One region of the Virgibacillus sp. L01 genome, then DNA from elsewhere that is predicted to be linked to it. Evidence: a T-box and tRNA genes for the amino acid it is inferred to sense, from the RefSeq annotation. Region 1 holds a T-box; the other holds one or more tRNA genes.

Region 1 (11,171 bases):
AACAATAACTTTATGCATGGGAATACGCAGACTCAGCCGTTTATGCCACTTCAAAATACTTCCCCATTAACGGTAAAGAATGCTACTTCACCAGTAATATTTGATTCGTATATTTCCAGTGCTGCTGAAAAGTATGGAATAGATTCGAACCTGATTCATTCCGTTATAAAAGCTGAATCAAACTATAACGCAAATGCCAAAAGCGGTGCTGGTGCGCAAGGTTTAATGCAGTTAATGCCTGGTACCGCAAGAGGCCTGGGCGTAACAAATCCATATGACCCCAAACAGAATATCGAAGGTGGAACGAAATATTTAAGTCAGATGCTTGATCGGTATAATGGAAATATCGAACTGGCTCTAGCCGCCTATAATGCAGGACCGGGGAATGTAGATAAACATCAAGGCATTCCGCCTTTTGACGAGACTCAAAACTATGTAAAAAAAGTAATGAATTCCTATATTGCATAAAAAAGCTGAGGATACCCCTCAGCTTTTTCTTTATTCCAGGTAGTCTCTTGCTATTACATCTTTGCGGTAAAATATTATCAGCCACGTTTTCTAAAAACAGCTTTAACCTAACACTATTTCCTTCACTTTATCGTTGTCCATTTTTTTAATTGTTTCAACAATCAATTTCACTGCGTTTTCAAAATCATCACGATGCAGGATAGCAGCATGTGAATGAATATAGCGTGTTGCCACTGTAATAGATAGAGATGGCACTCCATTCGCTGTTAAATGTATGGAGCCGGAATCGGTTCCTCCGCCAGCGATTGTTGCAAATTGATAAGGAATATTGTTTTCGTCCGCTGTATCAACAACAAATTCACGTACACCTTTATGGGAAATCATCGATGCATCATATAAAAGAATCTGTGGTCCTTCTCCAAGCTTGCTGTCTGCATCTTTGTCAGAAATACCAGGTGTATCCCCAGCAATACCAACGTCGACAGCAAATCCAATATCCGGTTTTATGGCGTGTGCAGAAGTACGCGCACCACGTAACCCAACTTCTTCCTGGATCGTTCCAACTCCATAAACAATATTAGGATGCTTTTCATCTTTTAACTGTTTTAATACCTCAATTGCAATTGCACAGCCAATTCTATTATCCCATGCTTTTGCTAATAGCATCTTATCATTTTTTAATTGGGTAAATTCAAAATATGGTACAACTGAATCACCAGGACGTACACCAAATTTCTGCGCTTCTTCTTTACTTGATGCTCCAATATCGATAAACATATCCTTAATTTCAATTGGTTTCTTGCGTGCTTCAGCCGAAAGAATATGTGGTGGCTTTGAACCAATTACTCCTGTTACATCACCTTTTGATGTCATAAGGGTAACACGTTGGGCAAGCATTACCTGGCTCCACCATCCACCAACTGTCTGAAAGTAAACAAAACCATTATCATCGATACGGGTAACCATAAATCCAACTTCATCTAAATGCCCAGCAACCATTATTTTAGGGCCGTTCGAGTCACCAGTCTTCTCCGCAATCAAGCTACCCAAATTATCGGTATAAATTTTATCAGCATATGGTGTTATATACTTCTCCATCACTTCTCTTACTTCTTTTTCATTACCTGGAATTCCTTTTGCATCTGTTAGATCTTTTAACATTGTATTTGTTTCGTCTAATTTCGCCATATGTAAAAACTCCTCCTTCATAATTATCCTATTTCATTATAACCGTAAAAACAGAAATAATAAAACGTTTTCAGCCTAATACCCCTGGTTTTGCCGCTCGTAATTTACTTCATTTTTTTTCAGGTACGCATCCTGTACTGCCTTTTCATCAAAACCTAACAGTTCCCCTAACTGCAAGTAATATTCAAAGAGTGACTCATAATTTTCCCGTGTAGGTTGTTGTTTAAATAAAACACATGCAGAAAAAACAAGATTAAACTGTTCTGTTTCACTGGTTGAAGATTTTTCTGTTCTTGTTGATATATACTCATATCCTTTTTCCAATCCCAATGATAAAATGAAATGTACCCCATCAACGTATTCTTCCAAAATCACATTTTCATCATTTCTAGGTTTTTTACTCCAGAATTTAAAGCAGCGTGTTTCATTCGCTAATTCCCCTAATTCCACAAGTAACGCCAATTGCTTCTCCTTGAATAAATCTTTGCCTGTTAGATCATGCTGTGATTCAATATAGTTGTCCAATTGTTTTTGCATCGTGTATAATGCTGACCAGTCCATTTCGATTACCTCATTTCTCTTTTTGTCGATTGTAACACGAAATTATTATAAATAGTGAAACCTGTTTCTATCCTAATACGTACAAGATACTATTACTCAATAGGGAGACGATTTGATATGATTGTTATTTTATTTCGATTACTTATTCTCATAGCGCTCGTTCTCCTCGTCTATACGATATATCAATATTATCGTAACCCGGAACGAAAAATGCAAATAGCCAAGGCTAAGGAAGATTTTTATATAGTAGATGAACCAACTAATAGTAAAAAAAATATTCAGTTTGTCTATAAAAACTGTTTATTTGAAGGGGAAAAATACCTAGGTACTACTGAGGACTCCTTTGAAGTAGTTAATATCAGCGTATTTGCACGCGACCCCGGAGAATTAGGTGGCATTAGGAGAGACGACCTTTATTTTATTGAAAAAGAATTATTAATTCGATATCCGTATGCAAAAATCGAATGGAAGCATCCCATAAATAAATTACTCTTAACAATTATCGAGTAGAAGGTGAAATTTCCTATGCGACTATGGCACGAAGAACTTATCCCACTCCTCCCCAGGCAACAATTACTGGGACAGCATCGCGAATGTTGTGCATTAAGAGGAAACGGATGGGGAAAGCCGCACTCCACAGTTAACTACGTATTCAATTATTCACCATATATGCTTTATCAGTATCATTTAAAAATAATCCAGGAAATGAAACGAAGAAGTTATAATGTTCAGCCACTTTGGGAAGAAGCAACATATCGCGGGAAATCAACTACTCGCTATTCCGGCCTTGAAGCCATGAAATGTACAGGGGATCAAGTAAATACAGGTAAAATATATCCAGAACACAATCTGGAATATTTAAATGATTGTATAAATAATCTCCAGCAAAAAGGGATCTATATCAAGTTAAATCCAGAATAGCTTAAATCCAAAACAGCTCACTACTGCGGCAGATTCCCCGCATAGTGAGCTATTTTTAATATAATTATTATTCAACTTTCGTAGGGTAAAATGACCGCAAAAACCTTGAAGGAATAAGAAAGGCTGAATATACACTACTTGAGTTGACTTTGGATTAACGGTACGTATTTGATATAAAATGCGACGTAGCTGCTAGAATAATCTCTAAAAACTCTCGTCCTGCCGTCCGGGGTCGCTACGGGCGGATGCTTTCCGCGAGCACGACCTCAGCCTCCTCGAGCAGACCACTCTGCGGGGTCTTCGGACACGTGCTGTTCCCGCAGGAGGGAGTCACCGCCCTCCGCTCACCCGGACTAGTGTAGTGCTGTCACACATTTATTCTATAGAGATTCCCACTCGAGTCAACAGCGGAGGAAATACACGTAGACTCCTGTGAGAGCTAAGGCGAGGCCTAGATGAGACTACGCAGCGACGTAGGAGCAAAGAGGCTCATCAGCTGCCCTAGGTGCGCGAAGTGTATTTCCGTAGCGGTTTCATAGCACTTAATCCTTTCTACACTATGTTGCATTATATATCTTATATGACAGACCTAACAACCTAAAGATCATGTTTATTGTGTACTTACCTGGAAAAAATCGTTCCATTTAATGATAATCTCTTTCCTCCTTAAAATGTAAATTAGTGGAAGCAATGCGACTAAGAATACGAAGATATACATTGGGGATAAACTGGATATCCATTTGCCAACAGATGTATAAACGAAGGCTAACGGAATGTTTGAAAATAGTGATGACCTGGTGTAATCCTTAAAGTTTGCAGAAATTTCTATTAAGCATAAGGATAACAGATGAAAGTGGATGAAAGGAACGAGTCGCAGTATGGCAATTTGGGATGTGGTAAGTTTGGAGTTACTGCCAATTATTTTTCGTTTCAGATTTACCAGCCTACTAAATGTTTTTGGCATCCATCGAATTACGCCGTAAAAAATGACACTCGACAACGTAATACCGATAACTGAGTACAGAGTTCCTGCAAGTGCTCCAAAAAGTATTCCTCCTGAGATACATATAAACACAACTGGAAGAAAAAATAATGGCCTTAATAAATGACAACCTATAAATAATATCGGAGCAAACAATCCACCCGTCTCAATAAATGCCAGTAAATAATTGCCAAACAGCTCCATACCCAACCTCCTTCATTAGAGCGTGCACTTGGTAATCATATTAGTACATGTATATGACAATAGACGAGCCTTTATGACATCTAATATGTTAAATACACAAAGAGAATGATATGAATGACAATCAACGTTGGCATTCCTATAACAAATAAGCGATGCTTCGTTTTATGCCGATAACGCTTCATCCCTAATAACGCCCCAATTGCTCCACCTAAAATCGCAAGTCCCCAAAACGTACGTTCAGGTATCCGATATTTATGTCTTATCGCCTTCTTTTTATCTATTCCCATTAAAATAAAAGCTATCGCATTAACACCAATAAGAAATAGGATAATCATATTTAATTCATTCATTTTTTCACCTCTATATAAAAACACCAAACCCAGTTCATCTGGATTTGGCGTTTAGTACTGTTATTTAGCAGCTGCTTTAGCTTTTTCAGCCAATTCTGCAAAACCTTTTTCGTCATTGATTGCAATATCTGACAGCATTTTACGATTAACATCAATTCCAGCTACTTTTAAACCATGCATTAATTTACTGTATGAAATATCATTCATACGTGCAGCAGCATTAATACGAGTGATCCATAGTTTACGGAAATCACGTTTCTTCTGTCTGCGGTCACGATATGCATATTGACCTGATTTCATAACCTGTTGTTTTGCTGTTTTAAATAGAGCTCTCTTTGAACCATAATAACCTTTAGCTAGTTTTAGTACGCGTTTACGACGTCTGCGCGTAACTGTTCCACCTTTTACACGTGGCATATTAATTCCCTCCTAATACAAATAAAAAATAGTCTAATGTCTTTTTCTCGTCCGATGTCTCAATGCTTATTTGTAAGGAAGCATTGTTTTAATTCGTCTGAAATCACTAGCAGAAACAACTGTTGATTTACGTAGTTTACGTTTTTGCTTTTGAGATTTATGAGCGAACATATGGCTTGTATAAGCGTGTGAACGTTTTAGCTTTCCTGAACCGGTTTTGCTGAAACGTTTTTGAGAACCTTTATGGGTTTTCATTTTAGGCATGTTAAGTTCCTCCTTGAGTTGTTATTTTTCGTTTACTGGAGCAAGCATCATGAACATGCTACGACCTTCCATTTTGGGTTTGGATTCAATTGTAGCAATATCTTTTACTTCTTCCGCAAAGCGGTCAAGAACTTCCCGACCAAGTTCTTTGTGTGTAATCGCACGTCCACGGAAGCGAACAGATGCTTTTACCTTGTCACCCTTTTCAAGGAATTTTCTAGCATTTTTTAACTTGGTGTTAAAATCATGCTCTCCAATTCCAGGAGTAAAGCGCACTTCTTTAACATTGATAATTTTTTGTTTCTTACGTGCTTCTTTTTCTTTCTTTTGCTGTTCGAAACGATATTTACCAAAATCCATGATTCGACAAACTGGTGGTTTTGCATTTGGTGCAACAAGAACCAAATCAAGATTCCTGGTTTGAGCGATATCTAACGCTTCATTGCGAGATTTCACCCCAAGCTGATCACCATTTGAGTCGATAAGTCTTACCTCTCTAGCACGGATTTTTTCATTAACATTCATCTCTTTGCTAATAGCCAGCCACCTCCAAATAATTGTGTTACAGATCCAATATTGACAAGCAAATTTTAGTAAACTTGGCCTATCGCCAGTCCTTATGGCGATCGCTTTCGTATCACTTATGCATTAAGAAAGCTTTATACTTTCATAACTGCAAAAAAGTGCAGGTACAATACTGCACCCACACTTCTCCATTAGTCTATTAAAAGAGTTTTTAAACCAGTCAACTGCACGAATGCGTCAATCAGGTGAGAAGCGGGTGCTTCTACTTGTCTCAGATCATTTAATTTTTATTCAACTTTAATAGAATAGCATGTATTTCCTACTCTGTCAACAAGCTGATAACGAAATATATGCATATTTATAACTCACCATAATTATATCAGGTTATAAAGCCCGAGTACAGTAGGTAAAGATTTGCTCTGGTGTTACTTTACTTTCTGCGCAATTCCCTACCTGATATTTCATCTGTAATTAATGTTTCAAACTTATCGTATGCAATTGTCTCAGACTCTTTCTCACCATATCGACGAAAGTTCACTGCATTTTCTTCAATTTCATTATCTCCCAGAACTAAAGCAAATGGGACTTTTTGTGTTTGTGCTTCCCTTATCTTGTAGCCAATTTTTTCATCGCGTTCATCCACTGCAACCCGAACACCCTGGAATCTTAATTTTTCTTCCACTTTTTTTGCATAATCCATATGGACTTGAGGTGACACCGGAATGACTTTAACTTGTACTGGTGCCAGCCAAGTTGGAAACGCTCCTTTATACTCTTCTATGAGGAAAGCAACAAATCTTTCCATTGTTGATACAACACCACGGTGAATGACAACTGGGCGATGTTCATTTCCATCCTCACCTATATACGTCAAATCGAATCGTTCAGGTAATTGATAATCAAGCTGAACAGTGGACAGTGTTTCATCTTTCCCTAAAGCTGTTTTCACTTGTACATCAAGCTTCGGGCCATAGAATGCAGCTTCGCCTTCCGCTTCTACATAATCAACCTTCATTTCTTCCATGGTTTCTTTAAGCATAGCCTGTGCTTTCTCCCACATTTCATCATTATCAATGTACTTTTCCTTATCTTCGGGATCACGATAAGAAAGGCGGAAATAATAATCGTTGATTCCAAAATCCTCATACACTTTTTGTACTAGTTCTACAACACGAATAAATTCTGCTTTCAACTGGTCTGGACGGGCAAAGATATGTGCATCGTTCAGTGTCATAGCACGAACACGCTGTAGCCCAGCCAAGGCACCAGACATTTCATGACGATGCATTGTACCCAGTTCAGCAATTCTGACTGGCAGATTGCGATAGCTGTATAGTTGGTTTTTATAAACCATCATATGATGTGGACAATTCATTGGACGAAGTACTAAATCCTCATTATCCATTTCCATTGTTGGAAACATGTCATCCTGATAGTGATCCCAGTGTCCACTTGTTTTGTATAAATCAACACTTCCAAGCACTGGGGTATATACATGGTCATAACCTAAACGCTCTTCTAAGTCAACAATATAGCGCTCAATAGTACGGCGGATTGTTGCTCCTTTTGGCAGCCATAACGGCAGCCCCTGTCCAACCTTTTGTGAGACAGTAAAGATCTCCAATTCTTTCCCAAGTTTACGATGGTCACGTTCTTTTCTTTCTTCGAGTATACGTAAATGTTCATCAAGCTGTCCTTGCTTTTGGAAAGCTGTTCCATATATACGTTGCAGCTGCTGATTATTGCTGTCACCACGCCAATAAGCTCCAGAGATACTCAACAGTTTAAATGCTTTAATTTTACTTGTAGAGGGTACATGAATTCCACGGCATAAATCAAAAAACTCTCCCTGCTTATATATTGTTACTTGCTCGTCCTCAGGAATTGCATCAATCAACTCAAGTTTAAGGTCGTCGCCAATTTCCTTGAACATTCGTTTTGCTTCATTCCGTGAAACTTCAACTCGTTCTATCTCCAGGTTTTCCTCAATAATTCGTTTCATTTCCTTTTCAATCTTCGGAAGATCCTCAGGTGTTAACGTATGTTCCATATCCATATCATAATAAAATCCTTCTTCAATTACAGGACCTACCCCAAAATTGACATTATCAAATAACCTTGTAACAGCCTGAGCCAGTAAATGTGCTGTTGAGTGGCGCATAATGTCAATTCCATCGTCACTGGTATATGTAACAATCTCAATTAAACCGCCTTGCTGGAGTTCACGTCTCAGATCATATAATTCACCATCCAGTTTGATCGCCAGAGATTGTTTTTTTAGTCCTGACGAAATAGAACTTGCAATCTCCTCACCCGTTGTCCCTATAGGAAATTGTTTGTTTGCTCCATCTGGGAAAGTTATCGTTATTTCAGCCATTAGTAACACTCCTTGTGTGTATTCTATTTGAGTATCTTTTAATAAGGTCTTGTTGCTTTTCGGTATTCAGTACGATATTAACTGTGACGTAATGTTATTAAATACTTTAATGTATTTATTCCAGCTGCGTGGCCGAAGAGCCTCACTAAATACTACCAATCGTTATCTTTTTGACAGTCGTGAAAGTAAAAGTACTTTCATACGCAATAAACTCTTAGAAAAACAGTCAAAAATTAAAAACGCCCATCCCTCTGCATTTAAGCAAAGGGACGAGCGTTGGTAACATCGTGGTTCCACCCTATTTCCCGCAGTTAACTGCGGCTCATAGATCTTTAACGCAGACTGTACGCTACTATTTACTTATGTTTCAATAGTAGAGTTTAAAGGTGGTAATCATCTGAATGCATATGGAAGTTTTCAGCCAATGACTTCCTTCTCTTATCTATCCAAAAACCAAATGATTTTATCCTTATCATTACTTTTAATTTTGTTAAGATTATATATAAATCGTATTATAGCTTCTATTGACAATAAAATCAAGCTTTACTAATTATTTTTTAAATAGTATGGGAATGGGAAGCTACTGACAGGCTGAAATTCAACTCTCTCCTGAAAAACATTGATTACAGTTAATGTTTTTGGTTCAGAAGGATGGTCACCATAAATTTTTATTTTCTCTGGTGCCATTGCAATTAATGGTGCTAAGTTCAGCTCGTCAGCATCCAATCCTACAATATAGAGTGGCTCTTTTTGCATGAGCATTCTCAATTCAAGCTTAGTAAACCGCTTTCCACTCGGTTTATAAAAAGAAAATTGCCCCCCTTGCAGTATATGGACTGTGTTGTAGGACGGCTCCCTTTTAACAACATATTCCCGCAGCATATCAATAAACGCCTGATGATCCTCCTCCCGTTTAAATTCATCTATTGCCAGCCCAACAAAATAAATAAGCTCGTCTTTGAACACCTTCAATTGAAACTTAACAATTGAATCATAATGAACTATTTCTGTGTTCTTAATGTTTGCTATGAATAGTGACTGCAACAATTGACTTGGATCTTTGTTCTTCCTGACATTAGCACTATCAGCATCATCACCGGAGAATATCCAGTGTGTAATATCCAATATGCGTTCAATTTCATCCATATTTGTATAATAATAATAGTCTTTAATTATACCGTTTATCATATTTGTCAGCCGATGTGCTACAAATACCTCAACCATTGATTTTGCTATGGATTCCATTGTTTCATTACCAGGTACCTGATAATCAAGTATTAAATGATTCCCCCATTCCTCACTTGTTTTCCAATGCAATTCAATCTGTTTGTTATACTGAAATAAATGCTCACAAAAACTAATCACTTCTTTATCCGATCCAAAATAAACTTCCAGCAAATACATCACCCTCACCAAGAACCAAACTGTTACATTATATGGACATACATGTGAAAAAATGTATAATCCCATGAAACTAGTAAAGTTAGTATTCAATGGAAGGCAAGTACCCGTGAAGTTACCTTTCTCCTTCACAGTTATAATCGAATTTCACCAGTGAAAAGAGGCATTAAATATTTTTTAAATTTATGCCACCAAATGTCGCTGAGAAACGATAGTGATAATAAGAAGTAGCTTGGTTTGTCCCCTTATGCTTTGGCGTGCAAGCCATAGAAGAGATAAATATTTTGTATGAAAATACCTCTCTAACTTGATTTCAGCGGAGACAGGTGACGTTATTTCTATATAAAAGTAACATTCTCGAAGTTATCCGGACACAAAAGCCCTTATTTTACATGTATTTTGGTTTACATGACTGTATTTGTGTTAAATAAGGTCTCTGGTGTCCGCTAACCTCAAATGTGCTATATGAAAAATATTTTCATGGTAGATGGTGATTTCTTAACTGACAAAAAAACTAGCATAAAAGAGTTTAATCTTCCATGCTAGTCTAATGATATTCTAACCATCGCGACGATTTTCTCCTGATAGTGAAATTTCTTTACTTACTTGTTTTATCCGCTCGATAATGCGTCCTGCTTTCACTGTTTCAACTCCACCGCGATTAGATCGGCCAAGCTGTTCTTCCAATTGTTCCAGACTGTAGTTAGATGTGAAAAATACTGGTAACTTTTCCATCATTCGATATTGTAAAATAGAACCTAGTATCTCGTCTCGAAACCAGGCTGATTGTGTTTCGGCACCAATATCATCGAGGATTAGCACATCTGCTTTTTTAAAGTAATTAATCTTTTCATTGATCGAATCATCTTTAATAGAACTCTTTATTTCCCGAACAAACTCTGGCATATAAATTAACATGGATGATATATTATGTTCTTTTAACGCGTTTGCCAAAGCTCCAAGCAGGTATGTTTTTCCAACACCAAAAGGGCCATAAAAATATATACCTTTTGCTGGGAGTCCAGATTTCGTTTGTTCTAGAAAAAGGAGTAACTGCCTGATTCCACTACCTCTTTCAGCATCATGATCAATATCACTTATGGCAGCATTCAGTATTTCCTTTGGCATATACAAACTCTCAATTAACTGCTGTTGCTGCTGCTGTTTTTCATAATCCAGTCGAAGGTGACACTTTTCATACGATAGATGAATTTCATTATCCTTAACATGTAAAACAGGTGAATAGCCTTGTAGCATATTTTGACATTGTTCAAAGGATTTACACTTATCACACTGCTTAGATTGGGATTTAAATTCATACAGCTTTATAAGATTTTTCTCAATTTCTTCTTCCGGTAGTGTAGGATGATATGACAAAAATTCTTTTATTTCAGGATCATTTAAAACTTCCTGCTTAATCCGTATATAGTTGTCCTTGAAATTTTTATTCTCTTGCATCCATTTTTTTAATTCCGATTGTACCGGCTTCATTTTTATCATCCTTATAAATGAT
Region 2 (11,171 bases), on a different contig from region 1:
TAGGTAATTTTTCCATAACTTTGGCGGTGAAATCTGCTGGTGCAGAAATATTTTCTGTACTTTGGACAAGTGTAATGGTGCGCTTCAACTCATGGAAGTGCTTTTGGCAGTCCTCACAACCTTCTAAATGACCGCGCAATTTCGTTTCTTCCTGTTTGGTTAAATCACCGTCCAAGTACTTATGCATTAGCTCTATAGTGTCCTTATTACAGTTCAAGTTGATCACACTCCTTTACACATGGCGAAGCTTTTTCCTTAGTGCTTCACGGCCCCGATGGATTCGCGTCTTTACAGTTCCCAGTGGAATATCCAGAATGTCACTTATCTCCTGAAGCGAAAACTCTTCTAAATACCTAAGAATAATCACACCTCTATATTTGGGTGGGAGTGTAGAAATTTCCTGATGGATGTAGTTTTGTAATTCCAATCCTTCCACTTCCTCTTCAGGCAGCGGTTCATCAGTCGCAAGCCGCGAATACATATCTAAGCCCTCAGCCCCCTTCACTTCAGCATCGAGATAGTAGTCAGGCTTACGCTTTCGTATCCGGTCAATTGTTAAATTAGTGGCGATTCGGTATAGCCACGTCGAGAACTTGCGCCGATCGTCAAACGAATGAATGTTAATGTACGCCCTAATAAAAGCTTCCTGTGCAATATCTTCAGCCTCATGCTGATTTCCAAGCATCCGGTAAACATGCTGATAAATTTTATTTTGATAAAATGAGACAACATCCTCGTAGGCGGACTGATCCCCTCTTTTAACCTGCTTTATTTTCTCTTTAATTACCAAGTCCATTATAAGTACCTCCGCTTACTATGCGGTATTTTACATATACGAATTAACATTATGTAAGGTTTCAAAAATTTATATATAAATTGTTTACTTTCCTGATTTATTGGGTAATTACTTAATACATTATACATTATACTAGATTGGAGGCCGGTTTTGTGGAAAACAATTCGATATTATTAGAAAAAATAGAGGATTGTCGTAATACCTTAATTACATTAAGCAACACCCATGGATTGACCTCTGAAGTTGTAATTCAAACCAGCAAAAAACTAGACAAGCTACTTAATGAATACAATAGTAACTTCATTATTTATTAAATACACCAAAAACAGAGAGAAAAAGGGTAAAAAGACATGCAAAGATGGATGTCTTTTTTTTCTGTTAAAATGTTACAATAGAAAAAAACTCGTAGCAGGTGTTTTCATGACCGAAAAAAAATTAATTGTCTTATTAAGCTCGTTATCAATCGCAATATTATTTATTATTGAGCAAGTTCTCTCCTTCGAATATCTCTATAAAACGATGGCAAAGGTGTTCATTTTCTTCCTCGTACTATTTAGTTTTCATTACATAGCCAAAAGCAAAACCACCTACTTTGCGACACGAGGAATCGACACCAGGCGATTAAAAATAAGTGCCGGTTTGGGAATTGGAGCATTTCTCATTCTTTTCGGGGCATACCTTGTTTTAAAAGAGCATATTGACTTCACCCAAATTAGTGAAAACCTGGCACAGAAAAACATCACTGGTGATACTTTTTTATTTATCAGTATTTATATTATAGTCGGCAATTCATTTTTAGAAGAGATTTTTTTCAGAGGGTTTATTTTTAAAAATCTACAGCAGAAACATCGGCTATTTGCCTATATCTATTCATCATTCTTGTTTGCGATCTACCATACAGCAATCTTTCTTACCTGGTTCAACATCGGATTATTCCTGTTAGCACTATTTGGACTCTTTTCAGTAGGATTAGTGTTTAATTGGCTCAATGAAAACTCAAGTAATATTTATAACTCATGGCTTGTTCACATTATTGCTGACTCAGCGATCATTATCATTGCATTAATAGCGATATTTTAACAGGTGTCCAACTAACCTTGAGAAGACGGATCCTGGTTCCGTTATTTGTTACAAAAACCGCGTTTGGAGCATGGTTCTGGATCCTCGTTCCGTTATTTGCATTTTTCACCCTAATATACCGTTGATTTTATGCATTTAGCGGAACGAGGATCCGGTTCCCCCCTTTCAGAACAGCATTTTCTCCTTTTAGCGGAATGAGGATCCGCACCGATTGTTCGGCAGATCCTTGTTCCGTTATTTGTTACAAAAACTGCGTTTCGAGCATGGGTCTGGATCCTCGTTCTTATGTTGGTTTCTTAACTGCCAAAAAGAGCATCAATTGCTTTGCAATCCAATGCTCCATTTCACTCAATAATCAAATTGTACTTCCAAACGACTACTTCAACTTTTCACCAAACAGCGATCCTATTAATCCGACAGCAACAGTTGCCGTTTTATTCTTATGATCCAAAATCGGATTTACTTCAACAAATTCTGCAGAAGTAAGGATATTGGACTCTGCAAGCATCTCCATTGCTAAGTGGCTTTCACGGTAGGATAACCCGCCAATAACCGGTGTTCCTACACCAGGGGCTTCCTCTGGGTCCAATCCATCTAAATCCAGACTCAAATGAACTCCATCTGTACGATTTTTTAAGTAATCTATTGCCTGGCTCATTACAGCTGGCATCCCCAAACGGTCCACTTCATGCATGGAATATACGTTTATGCCACTTTCTTTAATCAAGTCCTTTTCTCCCGGATCAAGTGAACGGGCACCTATTATTACAATATTCTCAGGCTTGATTTTCGGCTGATAGCCAAGTATGTTCGTTAACTTTTCATTCCCGATACCTAAACTTACAGCAAGGGGCATGCCGTGAATATTACCAGATGGCGATGTATCACCAGAATTCAAGTCACCATGCGCGTCATACCAGATTACGCCTAAATTTTCATAGTGCTTCGCTATACCTGCTAGACTGCCAATAGCAATACTATGATCACCACCTAATACTAATGGAAAGTGGTTATTGGTAATTTCCTTGTCGACCATTTCTGCAAGTTTCTGATTTGCATCAGCCACCTGTTGTAAATTACGTAAATTATCTTCCTGTTTCTCATATTTGCTATCAGGGCGGGAAACCGGCACATCACCCAGATCTTTAATATCATAGTTTAAATTTTCAAGTGTTTCAACAACACCTGCATATCGGATGGCACTTGGCCCCATATCAACACCGCGCCGACTTTGTCCAAGATCCATCGGCACGCCAATTATAGACATATTTTTCTTCATTTGAATTCCTCCTCTACCTTATTATTTTAGCCAAAAAACAGGTAATGACTCAACTCGACAAAAATATGTATATATATACACTGAAGAATGATTGTTGGAATAAAACTTTAAAATCATGTTATAATGAATTTGAAAGTAATTAAGTATACTTTCACTTATTCCATAATGAGGGTGAGAATCAGTAGATTATTTCAGTATATTTTTTTAATCATCTGATGAATGAACATTCATTCATTTTAGTTATATATTAGCTCCAGCTTTTCCGATTTTAAAAATTAGATTGAGGTGAAGTATTATGGATGCACTATTATTTGATAAAGATCAATTGGAAGTTCAAGATATGCTGCAGAAATTTGCTAAGAATGAATTGAGCCATTAGCAGCAAAACGTGATGAAGTTATTGTGACATTGCTTCTTAACCATATGGAACACTCCCACCTCTAATCAGGAAGCCTCTTCCAGTGGAGGCGGAATACGTAGACTCCTATGGGAAAAGCACGTTACGAAGACCTCGGAGGAGGCTGAGGTCTTGCCCATGGAAAGCGTAGTATTCTGCCGGAACGAGTTTAAGCACTAAACAATCATTAGAACAGAAAAATATCTTCACTACGTCGCATTTTATATCAGCTACTTATTAAATCCAACCATTGAAAATGAACGTTCGAAAGATCTATCCTGTTATTATTGTCTTTAAAGTGGGAAATTTTTATTATGTTCCTAGCCTGCTTTATATTTCTGCTGCACCAGCCTTATTAAGTTGAATATCCAACGGTTTAATTCCTGCCTCTTCCCAGGCTTTCATAAGCTTCTGAGCCTGTTCTTCAGATGGCAGAAATGCGATCCCGCAGTCACCGCCGCCTGCTCCAGATGGTTTACCTGCCCCACCGTGCTGTTCAGCAAGATCACACAACTTTTGCAACATCGGGGTTTCTATTTCTGCATTAGCGTGTTTTCCTACAGTAGCTAACGCACGTCTGTTCAGTTTCGTACCCTCAATAATAAGTGCAACATCCTTTTCAGTAACTCCTTTGATAAAGGTACTTACTGCCTTATTACTGTCATCAAGAAATTGCTCATATAATGTATTATTCTCTGTTTTAAGGCGTTTAATTTTATCGATTAATTTCCCAGTCAAAGCAGGGGTTCCAGTCCAGCCAATACACATGTAAGCATTAGCTGGTAACTTAATAGGATTAAGAGATAAATACTGCCAATCCTTTTCAACTAATTCACGAATGGTAACTGCCTGCTCGTATTCGTACTGTAGCCATTCTGCTTGAAATGAGGCATATTGTAAAAAACCACCATAGGATGATGCAGCTACGTCAGCGCCTGAACCACTTCCCTGTGTTTTTACATGCGAAATAGCCGCTAACTTAAAAATCAATTTAGCGGATGGCTCTTTTGGTAGGTATTTTTTTAAAATGGCAGCAACCACAGATGTAACGACAGCGGCACTAGAACCTAATCCGTATTTACGACCAGATTCGTCATCAAGTTCACTGCGGATTTCTAAATGAAAATTAGCTGGAGAAGCGTTCATTTCTTTTAAATATGTATATACTACTGACATAGCATCTTCAACAAACTTTACACGCTTGTCAGCTGTCTTTATGTTGACCTTCTTTTCATGATAGGTCCATTCGAGGTTAGCTAATTCGAAGTTCAGCAAAGAAAGACGGTTTTCATCCTGTTGTGTTAATGTCACATAAACAAAACGATCAACCGCCATAACGACTAGATTTTGATAGGCTTCAAGTACTGCAAATTCCCCTGCTATCATTAATTTCCCGGGGACTTTAAGGCTCAATGGTGTAGTTGGCAATACGTTTCAACTCCTAAATATAGGATACTCCTTGACCTGCTCGACTTGCAATAACATCATCAACCCCAGGTATTTCACGGAGCGTACTTTGTATCGTTTCTTCGTTTTCTGGCAGGTAAAGAACTTTTACATTTGGACCAGCATCAATTGTAAAATATGCTGAAACCCCGTTTTCACGTAGTTCCTGGACAGATTGCATTACTGCCAGCGTTGTGTCATGCCAATACGTAAAAGGTGGGTTGGCAGCCAAAGTAGTGGCATGCATTCTAAGACAATTTGCCTCAGCTATTTCTCCTACTTTCTCAAAATCCCTGTTCTTTATACCCTCTTTAATATTATTGAGATCATCTGGAATACTTTCAACCCAGCTGGAATAATAAGCAGACGTATCAACTGTCCGCTTCATACCCTCCCTGCTCAGCACCTTCTTTGCTGAAGAGGATAAAACGACTGCAGCGACACGAATATCCCAATGGTTTGCAGGTGCTACTTGAATAGCATAAGAATCAGAGCCATCAGACCTGTCTCCTTTTTCCCATTCTACAAAACCCCCGTAAATTGATCTGCAGGCTGACCCTGACCCTTGTCTAGTTAAGATAGAAAGTTCTTCATCACTTACCTTAAGTCCAAGCGATTTGGCAGCGGCTGTTGCTAATGCAGCAAACCCTGATGCAGATGATGCAAATCCAGCTGCTGTCGGAACATAATTAGTAGAATGAACTTCTGCAAATAAATTCGGTTTTCCTGCATATTCCCGAATTAGGTCTAAAAAAGATGTGACCCGTTCATATTCCACACCACTTACCGGTTGATTATTCAGATAAAAGCTGTCCTCTGTTAACGATTCTCTAAAATCAACTGTAGTCGTTGTATAAAATCCATTTAAAGTCAATGAGAGGCTATTATTCATCGGGAGTATTAACGATTCATCCCGTTTGCCCCAGTATTTAATTAAGGCAATATTTGTATGTGCTTTGGCTGATGCCTTCATTGTATATCCCCTCTGTGTCGCAGTTTAGAAAATACAAATATCCTCCCTTACTGCATATATGCAACTAAGGCTTGATGATAAGCCACGTTTTCTAATGTTGATGCTTATTCAGGCTTCTTTCTTAGAACAAAAGGCCATACCGTGTGTGCGCCGAATTTTTTCAGCTTTTCAGATAGCTGCCTAGAGTGTACTTCATTACGTGCTAAGGCAATAATACAACCGCCATTTCCGCCTCCAGTTAATTTGGCACCTAAGGCACCTTCCTGTCGCGCAAAGTAGATTAACCTGTTTAGGCCTGCATCACTTACGCCTAGTGCTTCCAGTTCTTTTTGTGCTTCATTTAACATCTGTCCTAGTAAATGCTTGCTCGCACTCTCAAGCGCATGTCTTGCTCGATGCGTAATTTCACCAATACGGTCAAGCTTGGCCTGTATTCTTCTTGGAGCTGATTTGAACAAGTTTCCAACTGATTCAACAGCTAAACGTGTATCACCCATTCTGCCTGAATCGGCAACAATAAAGTGAAAATCACCTTTAGGTTCAATAAAATCAGAAGGCAGTTCCTTCTCAAACCAGACTGGGAAATCCGAAGTAATTGTTAGTGTATCGATACCACTAGGAACACCATGCGCATACGTTTCCGAAATATTAGCTAGGTTCAGGAGTTCATCTTCTGAATAGTCCTGATTGTTATAAGCAAATAATGATCTCACTACCGCAATAGCTACCGAAGCACTTGATCCAAGTCCTTTTCCGGGTGGTATAGATGATTTAATCCGTATTAAAAGATCCTCACATGGTAACTGAAGATAATTTAAGGTTGCCTTAATACAATTTGCAAGCCCCTCCAGCGACTCTGGAGCAGATTCAAGCGGACCATGGTAAAAAGTACTATCAATCTTTACCGAGCCTGGAACATAATCAATCACTGATTCCACCCCTACTAACGGGAAAGGAAGCGCAATAGCAGGTTGCCCGTGTACAACTGCATGTTCCCCGATTAAGATCAATTTACTATGAGCTATACCTATAGCTGTTTGTTCTGAAGTTGTTGCTTTTTCTGCACTCATTTTATATATTCTTCCACCATTTCTTTAGCTTTTCCAACACGGATTTCTTTTTCATCTACTAATCGTTCAGCAATGATATCAATCATCTCCCCTGTAGCTCCTGCTGCAATGGCAACAGAACGAGAATGTAAAGCCATATGACCTTTCTGAATACCATCGGTTGCTAAGGCTTTAAGTGCACCAAGGTTTTGTGCAAGTCCAACAGAAACTATAACTTGTGCAAGCTCCTGTGCCGAATCAACATCTAAGATTTTATATGCAAGTTTAGAAATTGGGTGAACATGGGTCGAACCGCCTACAGTCCCGACAGACATAGGGAGTTCTAATTCACCAACTAAATTCCCGTCCTCATCCTTCGACCATTCTGTCATCGAGCTATATTTCCCAAATCTCGCTGCGTGTGCATGGGCCCCAGCCTCAACAGCACGCCAGTCATTACCTGTTGCAATAACGATGGGATCAATACCATTCATTATCCCTTTATTGTGGGTAACAGCGCGGTAAGGGTCCGATGCGGCAAACTCATAGGCATGAATAACGCCATCACGCACTTCTTCACCTGTATAACTGCCTGTCTGTAATAATTCAGGTGGAATGACACAACGCGCACGTGCAAGACAACGATCTGGATAATTAGAAAGGATCCGTAAATATACTTTCCCTTTCGTGATAGTCTCGACTGTCGGAGCAAGTGACTCAACCATTGTGTTAATGATATTTGCTCCCATTGCGTCACAAGTATTTATATAAACGTGAAGGATAAGCATTTGACCATATTTTGAGTCTGATTCTTCATTTAATACTCTAACTTCTAGATCTTCTGCGCCACCACCCCTAGCTACTAAACTGGGGTATGCAGCATTAGCATCAGCAATCAATGCATCTTTTTCCTTTAAAACAGCCTCTTTTGCTGCTTGAAAATCCGGACAGCCTACTACTTGAATTTGACCAATCATAACACGATCTGTCGCCTCTGTAGTAAACCCTCCAGCATTTCTGACAGTTTTTGCAATATAGCTTGCTGAGGCAACAACAGATGGTTCTTCAATTGCCATTGGTATTACATATTCTTTCCCATTAATTAAAAAATTCAATCCTAATCCTAATGGAAGCGGAAAAGTCCCGACTACGTTTTCTATCATTTTATCCGCCGTGTCAGTTGGAAGAGGTTCGTTTGAAAACAAATAATCTTTTTCTTCATCAGTGAACGTATCCATCGTAGTCAACAACTGTCTGCGTTCCTCAACAGTCATATTGTAAAAACCAGGGAATCTAGAAGTTTTCATACCATCTCATCCTTTTAACTAGCATAATTTATATATGTCAAATTGTTCATTTTTTTATTAATGAATAAATTACTGTATCTATTATGTAAAAAAACAGTACAAAATGCAAATAAACAAGGTTGTTGGTAATCATAACGACCTTGTTTATCTGCTATTATAATATGTGTTATGTATTTACGCTAGTGTTTTTTCATATAAATTGATGAGCCATGGAGGATTCGAACCTCCGACCCTCTGATTAAAAGTCAGATGCTCTGCCAGCTGAGCTAATGGCTCATGTCAGGAATGTTGCCCGAAAAACCTCATAAAATAAAAAAAGGCTGGGCTACCAGGATTCGAACCTAGGATCACGGGATCAAAACCCGATGCCTTACCGCTTGGCTATAGCCCAATTAAGTAAATTATGGTGGAGGGGGAGAGATTCGAACTCCCGAACCCTGAGGGAGCGGATTTACAGTCCGCCGCGTTTAGCCACTTCGCTACCCCTCCATATTTTAACTACATTTCTATAAATTATACATAAAAAATGGTGCCGGCCAGAGGAATTGAACCCCCAACCTACTGATTACAAGTCAGTTGCTCTGCCAATTGAGCTAGACCGGCATATATTAATGGTGGAGGATGCAGGGCTCGAACCTGCGACCCCCTGCTTGTAAGGCAGGTGCTCTCCCAGCTGAGCTAATCCTCCTATGTATTAGGTTACTGACTTTCCTAAGAATTAATGGTGACCCGTACGGGATTCGAACCCGTGTTACCGCCGTGAAAGGGCGGTGTCTTAACCACTTGACCAACGGGCCTTACAATGGTTTCATGTAATAAAAATACTATAATTATTACACATATAAGAATTGTCTATGCAGTAAAAAATATTTATAATTACTTAGCTGCCAAAAAAGGGCTTGTCATAAACCAACGAATTTTATTATATATAGATTAAGCATCTTTGTAAAGGGAAAATAGGAATTCTTTATTTTCAAACACTTTTGCTACCAATATAATGGAGATATAGACTGTAACTTTTAACAATTTGGGGGAATTATATGGGGAACTGGTTAAGTTTAGGTGGCGAGCCATTTATTGCGTTTGGTTTAAGTCACATTGTTATGCTGCTTATATATTTTTTTGGGATCATACTATTTATAGTATTTTTTAAAAAGATCTTATCTAATACATATTTACACAATACAATACGTTGGATTTTATTTAGTCTGTTAATTTTATCAGAAGTATCCTATCAAACCTGGACAGCATTAACTGGAATATGGAGCTTACAAGAGCACACACCATTGCATCTTTGCGGAATTGCAGGTATAACAGGGGCAATTGCGTTAGTTACTCACAACAGGAAGCTTATACAAATCACTTTTTTTATTGGTCTTATCCCTGCTTTCCTGGCATTAGTTACTCCAGAGTTGCCGTATGACTATCCGCACTATCGCTTTTGGAAGTTTTTTGTCCATCATACTGCCATATCATGGACAAGTATTTTTCTTGTCGCAACCAGTTCCTTAAAGATTAAGTTTAAATCACTACTTGAAGTCTATGGATACCTATTAATTTATGCTATTATAATTGGTTTCTTTATTAATCCATTATTAAATTCCAATTACCTCTACCTTTCCCATACACCTACAGCTACCACACCACTTGACGTGCTTGGCAATGGCATTTGGTATTATGTGAACTTATGTGGTTTAGCGTTTATTGTTTTCTTTGTTCAGCTTCAGATTTATAAATTACTTAAACGTGAAAAATCAACACTCAACTTGTAAAATTAGTTGAGTGTTGATTTTTTGTTAAGAATACATAATAGCTACTACCCAAACGATTACAATTACCGGTAACGAGGTATACAAAGATTGCCAAATTTTCATATTATGTTTCTTGATCAAAAAGTAAGCCACAAGCACTTCAGCTATAGTTACTACAATAGCTAATATTATAAGCAACGATAACCCATTCCCCATTTTAAAACCACCTGTCTATTTATTCTTATATCATTTATATATTAAAAAACCTGGCTTATCGATAAAGATACCTTAAAAAAGTCAATATGCATAACGTCTATTCAAACGTTTTTAACCATTCATTATTTGATCTCGCTTCTCTAAATGCTTCTTTAAAAGCCACAATATCGTCTTTTAAATATATACCACTTCTAATCGGTTTTACCCTACCGTCATTTACATATTGGCTTAATCGCATACGTGAAACGCCTAGAATTTCCAAAGCTTCTTTTGATGAAATAATTTCACTAGCAATTTGTTCTCTGCGTTGCTTCCTTACTTCTTTTGGTGCTGACATTTTACCACTCCGTCCTTATACTTATAATACATTAATCGAATATTCTTCATAAATAAAAACACCTAAATCCCTTGGGAAATAGATGTTTAACGTAAGAGCTTCCAAGCGGACTTGAACCGCTGACCCCCACCTTACCATGGTGGTGCTCTACCGGCTGAGCTATGGAAGCATTAAAATGGCTCCACAGGTAGGAATCGAACCTACGACCGATCGGTTAACAGCCGATTGCTCTACCGCTGAGCTACTGTGGAATAATATATAAGTATTTATCAAGTTAATATAACCTTATGTATTGTGCTCGTCGTGGTGTATGATTATTCGGTGATGCAAGCACTCCTCGCAGGCCTGCATATAGTAGCTTCTCAAAGATGTATGCGGCCAGCTACTGTGGAATTATTTGTTAGTATTTATCAGTGTAATATGACGTTATGTATTGTACTCATTGTGCTACGTGATTATTTACTGTTATAAAAAAATATATAAAAAATAGCCTGGCGGCGTCCTACTCTTGCAGGGGCAAAGCCCCAACTACCATCGGCG

What was found. The T-box of region 1 lies ahead of thrS (threonine--tRNA ligase). A T-box ahead of a tRNA ligase gene usually reads a tRNA of that ligase, here a tRNA-Thr.
Region 2: it encodes a tRNA-Thr, which carries the amino acid that the T-box ahead of thrS (threonine--tRNA ligase) is inferred to sense. The anticodon was not compared.

The regions. Positions count from the first base shown of each region.
Region 1 covers NZ_JBQQCP010000008.1:112,462-123,632, reverse strand. The annotation lists gene ACTWQM_RS15080 (lytic transglycosylase domain-containing protein) at 1-468, shown strand, start outside; gene ACTWQM_RS15075 (M42 family metallopeptidase) at 571-1,656, opposite strand; gene ACTWQM_RS15070 (dUTP diphosphatase) at 1,732-2,217, opposite strand; gene ACTWQM_RS15065 (sigma-w pathway protein ysdB) at 2,335-2,727, shown strand; gene ACTWQM_RS15060 (TIGR02328 family protein) at 2,743-3,138, shown strand; gene ACTWQM_RS15055 (TVP38/TMEM64 family protein) at 3,749-4,324, opposite strand; gene ACTWQM_RS15050 (DUF1294 domain-containing protein) at 4,405-4,674, opposite strand; gene rplT (50S ribosomal protein L20) at 4,735-5,091, opposite strand; gene rpmI (50S ribosomal protein L35) at 5,158-5,355, opposite strand; gene infC (translation initiation factor IF-3) at 5,377-5,880, opposite strand; ribosomal protein L20 leader region at 6,027-6,154, opposite strand; gene thrS (threonine--tRNA ligase) at 6,311-8,257, opposite strand; T-box leader at 8,520-8,742, opposite strand; gene ytxC (putative sporulation protein YtxC) at 8,804-9,661, opposite strand; gene dnaI (primosomal protein DnaI) at 10,217-11,149, opposite strand; gene ACTWQM_RS15015 (replication initiation and membrane attachment family protein) at 11,161-11,171, opposite strand, start outside.
Region 2 covers NZ_JBQQCP010000017.1:77-11,247, reverse strand. The annotation lists gene ACTWQM_RS19505 (zf-HC2 domain-containing protein) at 1-217, opposite strand, end outside; gene sigW (RNA polymerase sigma factor SigW) at 233-796, opposite strand; gene ACTWQM_RS19495 (Spo0E family sporulation regulatory protein-aspartic acid phosphatase) at 949-1,110, shown strand; gene ACTWQM_RS19490 (CPBP family intramembrane glutamic endopeptidase) at 1,217-1,876, shown strand; gene rocF (arginase) at 2,253-3,155, opposite strand; gene ACTWQM_RS19480 (phosphomevalonate kinase) at 3,883-4,980, opposite strand; gene mvaD (diphosphomevalonate decarboxylase) at 4,994-5,971, opposite strand; gene mvk (mevalonate kinase) at 6,076-7,041, opposite strand; gene ACTWQM_RS19465 (hydroxymethylglutaryl-CoA reductase, degradative) at 7,038-8,327, opposite strand; tRNA gene ACTWQM_RS19460 (tRNA-Lys) at 8,531-8,603, opposite strand; tRNA gene ACTWQM_RS19455 (tRNA-Gln) at 8,648-8,718, opposite strand; tRNA gene ACTWQM_RS19450 (tRNA-Tyr) at 8,732-8,816, opposite strand; tRNA gene ACTWQM_RS19445 (tRNA-Thr) at 8,855-8,930, opposite strand; tRNA gene ACTWQM_RS19440 (tRNA-Val) at 8,940-9,015, opposite strand; tRNA gene ACTWQM_RS19435 (tRNA-Glu) at 9,050-9,124, opposite strand; gene ACTWQM_RS19430 (YwaF family protein) at 9,368-10,099, shown strand; gene ACTWQM_RS19425 (hypothetical protein) at 10,124-10,294, opposite strand; gene ACTWQM_RS19420 (hypothetical protein) at 10,392-10,631, opposite strand; tRNA gene ACTWQM_RS19415 (tRNA-Thr) at 10,728-10,800, opposite strand; tRNA gene ACTWQM_RS19410 (tRNA-Asn) at 10,808-10,882, opposite strand; rRNA gene rrf (5S ribosomal RNA) at 11,121-11,171, opposite strand, start outside.